One region of the Halopseudomonas pelagia genome, then DNA from elsewhere that is predicted to be linked to it. Evidence: predicted binding sites of a transcription regulator. Region 1 holds the regulator's gene; each other region holds the start of a gene.
What was found. Region 1 encodes FliA, which starts transcription of late flagellar genes. Its sites were predicted from a motif close to CTAAAGTTTNNNNNNNNNNNGCCGNTAA; they were not measured.
Positions count from the first base shown of each region.

Region 2: the regulator FliA is predicted to act here: its motif matches at 1,344-1,371, upstream of EAO82_RS10875 (flagellar protein MotY).
Region 3: the regulator FliA is predicted to act here: its motif matches at 899-926, upstream of EAO82_RS16690 (flagellin).

Region 1 covers NZ_CP033116.1:3,488,523-3,491,802, forward strand. The annotation lists gene EAO82_RS16055 (protein phosphatase CheZ) at 1-447, opposite strand, end outside; gene EAO82_RS16060 (chemotaxis response regulator CheY) at 469-846, opposite strand; gene EAO82_RS16065 (RNA polymerase sigma factor FliA) at 1,042-1,779, opposite strand; gene fleN (flagellar synthesis regulator FleN) at 1,776-2,603, opposite strand; gene flhF (flagellar biosynthesis protein FlhF) at 2,647-3,280, opposite strand, start outside.
Region 2 covers NZ_CP033116.1:2,306,706-2,309,985, forward strand. The annotation lists gene rnt (ribonuclease T) at 1-164, opposite strand, end outside; gene pyrC (dihydroorotase) at 204-1,238, opposite strand; gene EAO82_RS10875 (flagellar protein MotY) at 1,417-2,259, shown strand; gene EAO82_RS10880 (argininosuccinate synthase) at 2,328-3,280, shown strand, end outside.
Region 3 covers NZ_CP033116.1:3,619,808-3,623,087, reverse strand. The annotation lists gene EAO82_RS16695 (alpha/beta fold hydrolase) at 1-722, opposite strand, end outside; gene EAO82_RS16690 (flagellin) at 1,164-2,657, shown strand; gene EAO82_RS16685 (flagellar protein FlaG) at 2,731-3,132, shown strand; gene fliD (flagellar filament capping protein FliD) at 3,233-3,280, shown strand, end outside.

The sequences.
Region 1 (3,280 bases):
TTCGCGAAACTCGCCGGCTTCCATCTCACGCCGTTGCAGACGCTGCCAGTCGGCGCGCAGGGCACTGGCTTCTGCGCCTAGGCTGGAAACGATAGGCGCGCTGGTTTCGACCAGATCCATGGTGCGATTGGCGGCTTTATCGGTCAGTTTGACCACATAATCAAGGCGGTCCGAGGCATCCGAAATCTTGGAGACTTCAACACCGTCAGCCAATGCGTGGGAGGTATCGATCTGGAAGTTGACGATTGAACTGTGCAACGCCCGGGTCAGTTGACCCACTTCGTAATACAGACCGCGATCGCGAGCCTGATTGATTGCATGTATGACCAGTATGGCTTCGCCGTACTGGCCCTTTTCCAGGTAATCGACCAGCTGCCGCGCATTATCTTTGAGGGAATGTTCGAATTCCTGAGCGGTTGCCTGGCCGGGATCCTTACTTAACGCCATAACCTGTACCCCGGATAATTATTATTTTGCCTGAACCCGCTCGAAGATCTTCTCGATCTTTTCTTTCAACGCTTGAGCAGTGAAAGGCTTGACCACATAACCATTGACGCCGGCCTGCGCCGCTTCAATGATCTGGTCGCGCTTGGCTTCAGCCGTCACCATCAGCACCGGCAGATTTTTCAGCCGGTCATCGGCACGCACCGCGCGCAGCAGATCAATGCCACTCATGCCCGGCATGTTCCAGTCGGTCACCAGGAAGTCAAAGCTGCCGCTCTGCAACATCGGCAAGGCCGAGGTTCCATCGTCGGCTTCTGCCGTATTGGTGAAACCCAGGTCGCGCAACAGATTCTTGATAATGCGCCTCATCGTTGAAAAATCATCAACGATGAGAATTTTCATATTCTTGTCCAAGTCGACCTCCGTACAAACCAGGAAGAGTGCACTGTCACACTCCGTTAAGCTACTGGCCAAACAAGCCTTGTAAACTCAATAGCTGCCAGTGTAACCGGAGTGGCCATCCGGTGTTGCTTACACTGACATTCAATACTTATTCTTCCAGTCCAGCCGGGCATTGTCCGGATACCGGGAACAAAATCAATCGTTTCGCCATCCACTGAGCCTGGCGCGCAGTCGCGCGGCACACTGACTATGCAGTTGGCTGACGCGCGACTCGCTGACGCCGAGCACCGCACCGATCTCTTTCAGGTTCAGCTCTTCATCGTAATACAGCGACAATAACAGCCGTTCGCGCTCCGGCAAGCCTTCGATCGCTTCAACCAGCGCAGCGCGAAAGCGTTGATCCTGCAAACCGCCCAAAGGCTCTTCATCGCTGTGCGCATCGGCCCGCGTACCGCTTTCGAGCAGCTCATCGAAACTGAACAGTTTGCTACCGGAGGTATCATTGAGAATGGCGTAATACTCTTCCAGGCTCATCTCCAGCTCTGCGGCGATCTCATGATCCTTGGCATCACGACCCAGGCGCGACTCTACTGCACGCACCGCATCGCTGACCATACGGGTATTACGATGCACAGAACGTGGCGCCCAGTCACCCTTGCGCACCTCATCCAGCATGGCGCCACGAATACGGATACCCGCGTAGGTTTCAAAACTGGCGCCCTTGCCGCTCTCAAATTTGCGCGAGGCCTCGAGCAAGCCAATCATGCCCGCCTGTATAAGATCATCGACCTGAACGCTGGAAGGCAGACGGGCGAGCATGTGATAAGCGATGCGTTTCACCAAGGGGGCATATTGGGAAACCAACTGATCCTGATTGTTAGCGGAACACTGTGCGCGTGTATACATGCTCAATCCACCAGCCGTTTGTGTCATAGGCCTGAGCCCGTCTGCTGCACCAGGCGCTCGACGAAAAATTCAAGATGCCCACGTGGGTTGGCCGGCAGGGGCCAAGCATCTACTTTTTGCGCGATGCCTCGAATGGCGATGGAGGCTTTGCTGCGCGGAAATACTTCATAGATTGCACGCTGCTTCTGCACGGCTTTGCGCACGTTCTCATCATAGGGCACTGCTCCCACATACTGCAGAGCAACATCAAGAAAGCGGTCCGTCACTTTGGTCAGCTTAGCAAAAACGGCCCGGCCTTCCTGTGGCGTATGTACCATATTGGCCAATACGCGGAAGCGGGTCATGCCGTGATCGCGGTTGAGTAGCTTGATCAGCGCGTAGGCGTCAGTAATCGAAGTGGGTTCATCGCACACTACCACCAGCACTTCCTGGGCGGCGCGCACGAAGCTGACGACCGAGTCGCCAATGCCGGCGGCGGTATCAACGATCAGCACGTCGATGTTGTCGCCAATATCGCTGAAGGCCTGAATCAGCCCGGCGTGCTGCTGGGGGTTGAGGTTGACCATGGTCGCGGCGCCGGATGCCGCTGGCACTATGCGCATGCCGCCCGGGCCATTCAGAAGCACATCACGCAATTCGCAGGTGCCCTCCAGCACGTCAGCCAAGGTGGCTTTAGGCTTGAGACCCAGCAATACATCGACGTTGGCCAAGCCAAGGTCGGCATCAAGCAGCACCACACGGCGCCCCATGTCGGCCAGGGCGATGCCCAGGTTGACCGACACGTTGGTTTTGCCGATACCACCTTTGCCGCCGGTGACCGCGATAACCTGAACCGGATGTTTGCTGCCCATCTGCGTGGCTTACCTTGTTATCAATAAAACTGTTGAACGTCTGTTAACCAGCACGCTGATTGTGCAGTATACCGGCAAACACATCAGCCATCGCCTGATCGGGCGGGCTTTCGTTGCCGGCCAGGCTTACCGCCCGGCTAACCAGTTGGTGGCCAACTGCACGGCTTATATCATCCGGAATGCGCTGGCCATCTGCCAGATAGGCTACCGGTAAACCCTGCTGCATAGCCAGACCCAATACTTCACCAAGAGTAGCCGACTCGTCCACCTTGGTGATCACACAACCATCCAGGCCACACACCTTATAGGTGTGATACGCGGCCTTGAGCACCTGATATTGACTGGTGGCAGCCAACACCAGCAACTTGCTGACATTGGTACCCAAGGCGGCCAATTGGCTCAGTTGACCCTGAAGATGCGGATCCTGCGCTTGCAGGCCTGCGGTATCCAGCAACACCAGGCGTTTGCCGGAAAATTCCTTGAGCACGTCGGCCAAACCATTCTGCTCGTCTACTACCCGCACTGGCACGTTCAGAATACGGCCCAGGGTGCGCAACTGCTCATGGGCGCCGATGCGGTAGGTATCCATGGTCACCAGGGCCACGTGCTGGCTGCCGTGCTTGAGCACATACCGCGCAGCCAGTTTGCCCAGCGTGGTGGTTTTGCCAGAGCCGGTC
Region 2 (3,280 bases), 1.2 Mb from region 1:
GTTGCGGCAATTTCCAGCAGCGCATCGGTGGCGGCGTTGAAACCGCCGGTCTCGACATCGACCACCACCGGCAAGAAACCGCGGAAACGGTAGGCCATGGGTGGCTTGTGACCTTTGGCCAAGGTCTCTTGCTGGTCTTCACTATCGAACTCAAACTCGCTCACGGGCGATCCTTAATGGTTATACCGCTCAAATCCAGGATGTCAGGCAACGCGCCAATGGATACTCTCGCCGGCCCGCAGCGGCACAATGGTCTGGTCGCCCAACGGCATGCTGGGGGGCACGCTCCAGGACTCGCGCACCAAAGTGACGGTATCGGTATTGCGCGGCAGTCCGTAGAAATCAGGACCATGCAAACTGGCAAAGCCTTCCAGTTTTTCCAGCGCGCCGAGTTCGTCAAAGGCTTCGGCATACAGCTCCAATGCTGCGTGCGCGCTATAACAGCCAGCGCAACCGCACGCGGCCTCTTTGGCGTGACGCGCGTGCGGAGCGGAATCGGTGCCGAGGAAAAATTTGCTCGAGCCTGAGACCACTGCATCACAGAGTGCTTGCTGATGGCGCTGGCGCTTGAGGATCGGCAGGCAGAACAGGTGCGGGCGAATGCCGCCTACCAGCATGTGGTTGCGGTTATACAGCAGATGGTGGGCGGTGATGGTCGCGCCTACGCGGTCCGGTGCGGAATTGACGAAATCCACCGCGTCAGCGGTGGTGATGTGCTCGAAGACCACTTTCAAGGTCGGGAAGCGCTCGACCAGACCGACCAGCTGTTGATCGATAAAAGCCTTTTCGCGATCAAAAATGTCTACCTCGGCATGAGTCACTTCGCCATGCACCAGCAGCGGCATGCCTACATCGGCCATCGCTTCCAGTGCCGGATAAATGTGCTCTAGCCGGGTCACGCCGGAATCGGAGTTGGTAGTGGCACCAGCAGGGTAAAGCTTGGCCGCGATGGCCTGGCCAGCGCTGTGTGCTTCGCGGATACATTCGGCGGTGGTCTGATCGGTGAGATAGAGCACCATCAGCGGCTCAAAACCAGACCCGCTGGGCCGAGCAGCGAGAATGCGCTGACGATAGGCAGCCGCCTGCTGGCCGTTGCGAACGGGCGGCACCAGGTTGGGCATGATGATCGCCCGGGCAAAGGTGCGACTGGCGTCGGCCACGGTATTGCTCAGTACCTCTCCGTCACGCAAGTGAATGTGCCAGTCATCCGGCCGGATCAGGGTAAGACGATCAGTCATCAGCAAATTCCAGACAATTTCAATCCCATCATGCTACCGGAAACGCCCTGTTTTCACACCTGCTTTCACCCCGGACTTAAGTCTCAGCGTCAAAGCATGCGCCGGGTAAAGTTTTAACTGCAACGGCCGATGCAGGACCTGAGAGAATCAATAGTGCATGGAGATCGTCGTGCGTCGAATGTATTGTGCCTTACTGCTGGGAGTCGCCTTGCCTGTGCAGGCCATCACCTTTCAGACCCGGATGGAAGAGGTCGAATGGACGGTGGAAGGTGATCAGTTCGAATGTCGTATGGCGCAACCCGTCAGCGGTTACGGCCAAGCGGTGTTTGTACGCAGGGCAGGTGAGCGTCCGGTGTTTCAACTGGAAGCCACCAGCAATCTGATGCAGCCGGGCCAGGCCCAGTTGTTCAACGATCCGCCACCCTGGCGGCATAACCTGCGCGCATCCGTGCTGGGCGCGGCGTTGGTCGAAAACGGGCCAGTGACCTTACGGGCTTCTCAACAGCAAGCCGGGCAAATGCTGGCGGGATTGGCTTCAGGCATGCATCCGACCATTCAGCGCGCGGCCTGGGCCAGCGCTGTGGAGTCAGTCAGGGTAGTGGTTTCGAGCGTAGGTTATCAGCAAGCCTGGACTGAATTTCAAACCTGCGCCGGCGGTTTGCTGCCGCTGAATTTCGATCAGGTATCGCGCAGTGTGGTCAGTTTTGCCAGCGGCGGCACCCGACTTACCGACGAAGCCAAAGCATTGCTGGATACCGCACTGGTCTATATCAAGGCGGATGAAGACATTGGCGCTATTCAACTCGATGGCCATTCCGACAACCTGGGCGATCGGCTGACCAACCGCGAGCTATCGCGGCAGCGCGCCCTGGCAGTGCGCGATTACCTGATGGAGCAGGGCGTGGAAGAAGACCTGTTCACCATGCGTTTTCACGGCGAAAGCTATCCGGTGGCCACGAATGCCAGCAATTCAGGCCGCCAGCAGAATCGCCGCGTTACCCTGCGGCTAGAGAAAAACTAGCCCCTCGGCAGGCCGGCGAAGACTATCGCCCCTGTGATTCCTCGCGGCGCGGCGCTAGAATAGCGCTTTTGCCCGTCGCCCCATGTGGCGCTGATCAATCTTCTAGGGAGCGCGTAATGTCTGATGTGAAAAAAGTCGTCCTGGCTTATTCCGGTGGTCTGGATACCTCGGTAATCCTCAAATGGCTGCAGGAAACCTATGACTGTGAAGTGGTTACCTTCACAGCCGATCTGGGTCAGGGTGAAGAGGTTGAACCGGCACGTGCCAAGGCCAAGGCCATGGGCGTCAAGGAAATCTACATCGACGATCTGCGTGAAGAATTCGTGCGTGACTTCGTGTTCCCGATGTTCCGCGCCAATACGGTCTATGAAGGTGAGTACCTGCTGGGTACCTCTATTGCGCGCCCGTTGATCGCCAAGCGCCTGATTGAAATCGCCAATGAAACCGGCGCGGATGCCATTTCCCATGGTGCGACCGGCAAAGGTAATGACCAGGTTCGCTTCGAGCTGGGTGCCTACGCGCTCAAGCCTGGCGTTAAAGTGATTGCTCCCTGGCGCGAGTGGGATCTGCTGTCCCGCGAGAAGCTGATGGATTACGCCGCGCATCACGATATTCCGATCGAACGCCACGGCAAGAAGAAGTCGCCTTATTCCATGGACGCGAACCTGCTGCACATTTCCTATGAGGGCGGCGTGCTGGAAGATACCTGGGCCGAGCACGAAGAAGACATGTGGAAGTGGACCAAGTCACCGGAAAATGCCCCGGACGCCCCCACCTATATCGAACTGACCTATCGCAATGGCGACATCACCGCGATTGACGGCAAAGAGCTGTCACCGGCCACCGTGCTGGCCGAGCTGAACCGCATTGGTGGTGAGAATGGTATTGGCCGTCTGGACATCGTCGAGAACCGCTTTGTCGGCATGAAGTCCCGCGGCTGCTATGAAACCCCCGGCGGCACCATCATGCTCAAGGGCCACCGCGCCATCGAGTCCATCACCCTGGACCGTGAAGTCGCGCA
Region 3 (3,280 bases), 130 kb from region 1:
GAGTGTGGGGCCATATGCGAGAACAGGCGCGCATCCGCCGGTGAGGTATAACGGTCCAGCTCACCATTGATAAACAGTAGTTGTGCGTCGACATTCTCCACGCAGCTCATAAACCGATCACAGTCCAATCCGGCTACCTGGCGGATGTGATAGAGCATCTGCGCATACTCGAACTCCTCCAGCGCACTGACATGGCGAAAGTTGCAACGTTTGAACAGCGGCGGCAGATGCTCGCCGATGGTGTCATTCAGCAGGTTGCCGATGGCCTGGCGGTCGCACGCCCCCAGCGCCGCCCGGGCGCGACTCAGGTAATCCAGCATGAAGGGGTTCAGTACCGGCGAGAACGAGCTGATAATCGCTTTGTTGATCCGCGCCGGCCGCTGGGCCAACGCCAGCAGCGCTGCAACACTACCCCAGGAAAACGCCAGCAAGTGATCAGCACTAAAATGCTCGATCAGCTCCAGCAGGATCAGGGCCTCATCCTCTTTGCCAATCAGCGGAAGCTCAAGATTGTGCCCGCGTGACTGGCCCTGATAGGGCAGATCGTAAACCACTACATTAAATAGCGGCCTCAGGTATTTAAGGCTGGCGTTGAACGACACGCTGGTGGCCAATGAGCCGTTGACCAGAATGATAGTCGCGGCAGTGGTCGGGTTGGGGTAAAAGCAGGTGTGCACCTTCAGATCACGGTGCACGCGTATTAGCGCTTTCTCTGCGTACATGGGACACCTCTTGCGGAGTGTTCAGGCGTAGCTCAAGCTCGCCTCTGAATTCTCCACCAGCTAACGCCCCGCAGATGACAAGGGCGTTGCACCCCGCTACCGCCGGTCAGTCTTCATGCAGATGTCATAGAACGGAGGGCGTGGCAGTTGCTTGCAATGGAGCGATCTTCAACCCCCTCAAGTTATTGCCAGGCCTGTCGATACACATTCATCGGCAAGGCATCTGGTTGGCGTCAAAACTGTGTCAGGTGCTTGGAAGGGCTTTTTTGTTTACCTAAGTGATTGTCAAGTAAACAAAAAACTTTTTTGAAAATAACCCTAAAGCTCTTGGCCAGTACGCCGATACAGTAACTGAACGCGAACTCACTGGGTGCCTGGGCAATGCCGGCCCGCGAGTCGCAAGCTCAGGCAAACATAATCAGGTCTACGAGGTAATACATCATGGCTCTTACAGTAAACACGAACGTAGCTTCTCTGAACGCCCAGCGTAACCTGGGTGGTTCTTCCAGCGCTCTGCAAACTTCCCTTGAGCGCCTGTCTTCGGGTTCGCGTATCAACAGCGCCAAAGATGACGCAGCAGGTTTGCAGATCTCCAACCGTTTGGCCAGTCAGGTCAGCGGCTTGGGCGTAGCAGTCAAGAACGCCAACGACGGCGTCTCCATCGCTCAGACAGCTGAAGGGGCGATGCAGGAGTCTACCAATATTCTGCAGCGTATGCGGGACTTGGCTTTGCAGTCTGCCAACGGGTCTAATAGCGATGCTGACCGCGGAGCGCTGCAGAAAGAAGTTAGTGCTTTACAGTCTGAATTGAATCGTATTTCTGAAACCACCACTTTTGGTGGGCGCAAACTGCTTGACGGGTCTTTCGGCTCATCTCAGTTCCAAGTTGGGTCGAACGCAAACGAAACAATTGGCGTTACCCTGGGCAACACTTCTGCTCGTTCATTGGGAGCTTTCCAGTCAGACTCGAAAGCGAATGTCGGCGTGTTGACCGCGACTGCAGGTGCTGCTGGCGGCAATGGTGTAATTGCAGCCAACGACCTTACGATTAACGGTCCCACAGGTAGCGCTGCAATCGATGTGAGTGCTAATCAACAAGCAGCATCGATTGCAAGTGCCATTAACAATAAATCCGGTGATACCGGCGTTACGGCAAATGCCAGCACAGAAACGACACTGACAACCGCTGCAGCGGGTACTGTTTCGTTTACATTGAAAAGTGGTGACAGCAATTCCACCGCTGCCACTATAACTGCTGGCGTGACGGCTACTGATCTGAGCAACCTCGCGGAAGCGGTCAATGGTCGTTCGTCAGAAACCGGTATTACTGCCGAGTTGAGCGAAGATAAGGCAACCCTTACCTTTAAGAACTCTGAAGGTTTTGATATTCAGATTTCCGACGTGGACAATACGGGAGTGGCAGCTGCAGCTACGGCGGTTACTGTTGGTGGTACTGCTCTTACTAAGACAGACGGAGGGGGTACTGTAACTGATAGCCTGGTAGTTGGCGGCAAGCTGGAATTTGAGTCTGAAAAAAGCTTTACAGTTGCTCAGGCGGGTTCTACTGGTGCTCCTGCTGATAGTACTGTCTTAGCAGCAGCCACCAGCGCAGCTACGTTGTCTTCCGTAGCAAAGATTGACATTTCAACTGTCAAGGGATCGAACGACGCGATCTCAATTATTGACAAAGCTATTGGCAATATTGATGGTCAACGTGCGGGCCTTGGTGCTGTTCAAAATCGTTTTGAATCTACGATTAGCAACCTCCAGAGCATTTCCGAGAACGTTTCTGCGGCAAACAGCCGAATCAAGGACACCGACTTCGCCGCTGAAACTGCCAATCTGACCAAAAACCAGATTCTGCAGCAGGCTGGTACGTCGATCCTGGCCCAGGCCAACCAGTTGCCCCAGGCGGTCCTCAGCCTCCTGGGCTAAGGATTAAGTAAGGGTTACACTGCGGGGGACTGGGAGACTGGTCCTCCGCTTTATCCTTTGTGAGGTAAGCACCATGGATATGGGCATTCTCAAGCCGTTTGATGTAAGCCGTACTGCGCGTTCAAGTGTAGCGGTTGAGGCCTCGGCCGAGCGTTCGGCATTAGGGCAAACGGATCTTGCAGCAACAACATCGGCTGCCAAGCCGGTGGCAACACAAACTCGGGACGCGCTGGCGCAGCCCTCTAAGATCGCCGAAGATGAGTTGAAGTTGGCGGTGTCGGATATTCAGGATTTTGTCCAGTCGGTACGTCGGGATATCAATTTTCAACTTGATGATTCCAGTGGCCGGGTGGTAGTGAACGTAACTGAAGCGAGCAGTGGCGAGGTTATCCGCCAGATTCCTTCAGAAGAAGCGTTGCGACTCTCAGAGAATTTGTCTGAAATTCGCAGCCTGTTGTTTGAAGCAGAGGCCTGAGCCTCTGCCAGCCGGTTTGACTGGCACATAACTTGCCTGCCTTGCCGGGACATTTCATTCGGTACGCAGACCGTCAATTTTCGGTCGTAGGGGCACAGCTATGGCTATTCAAGGTTTAGGTAACGGCATTGGGTCGGGGCTAGATATC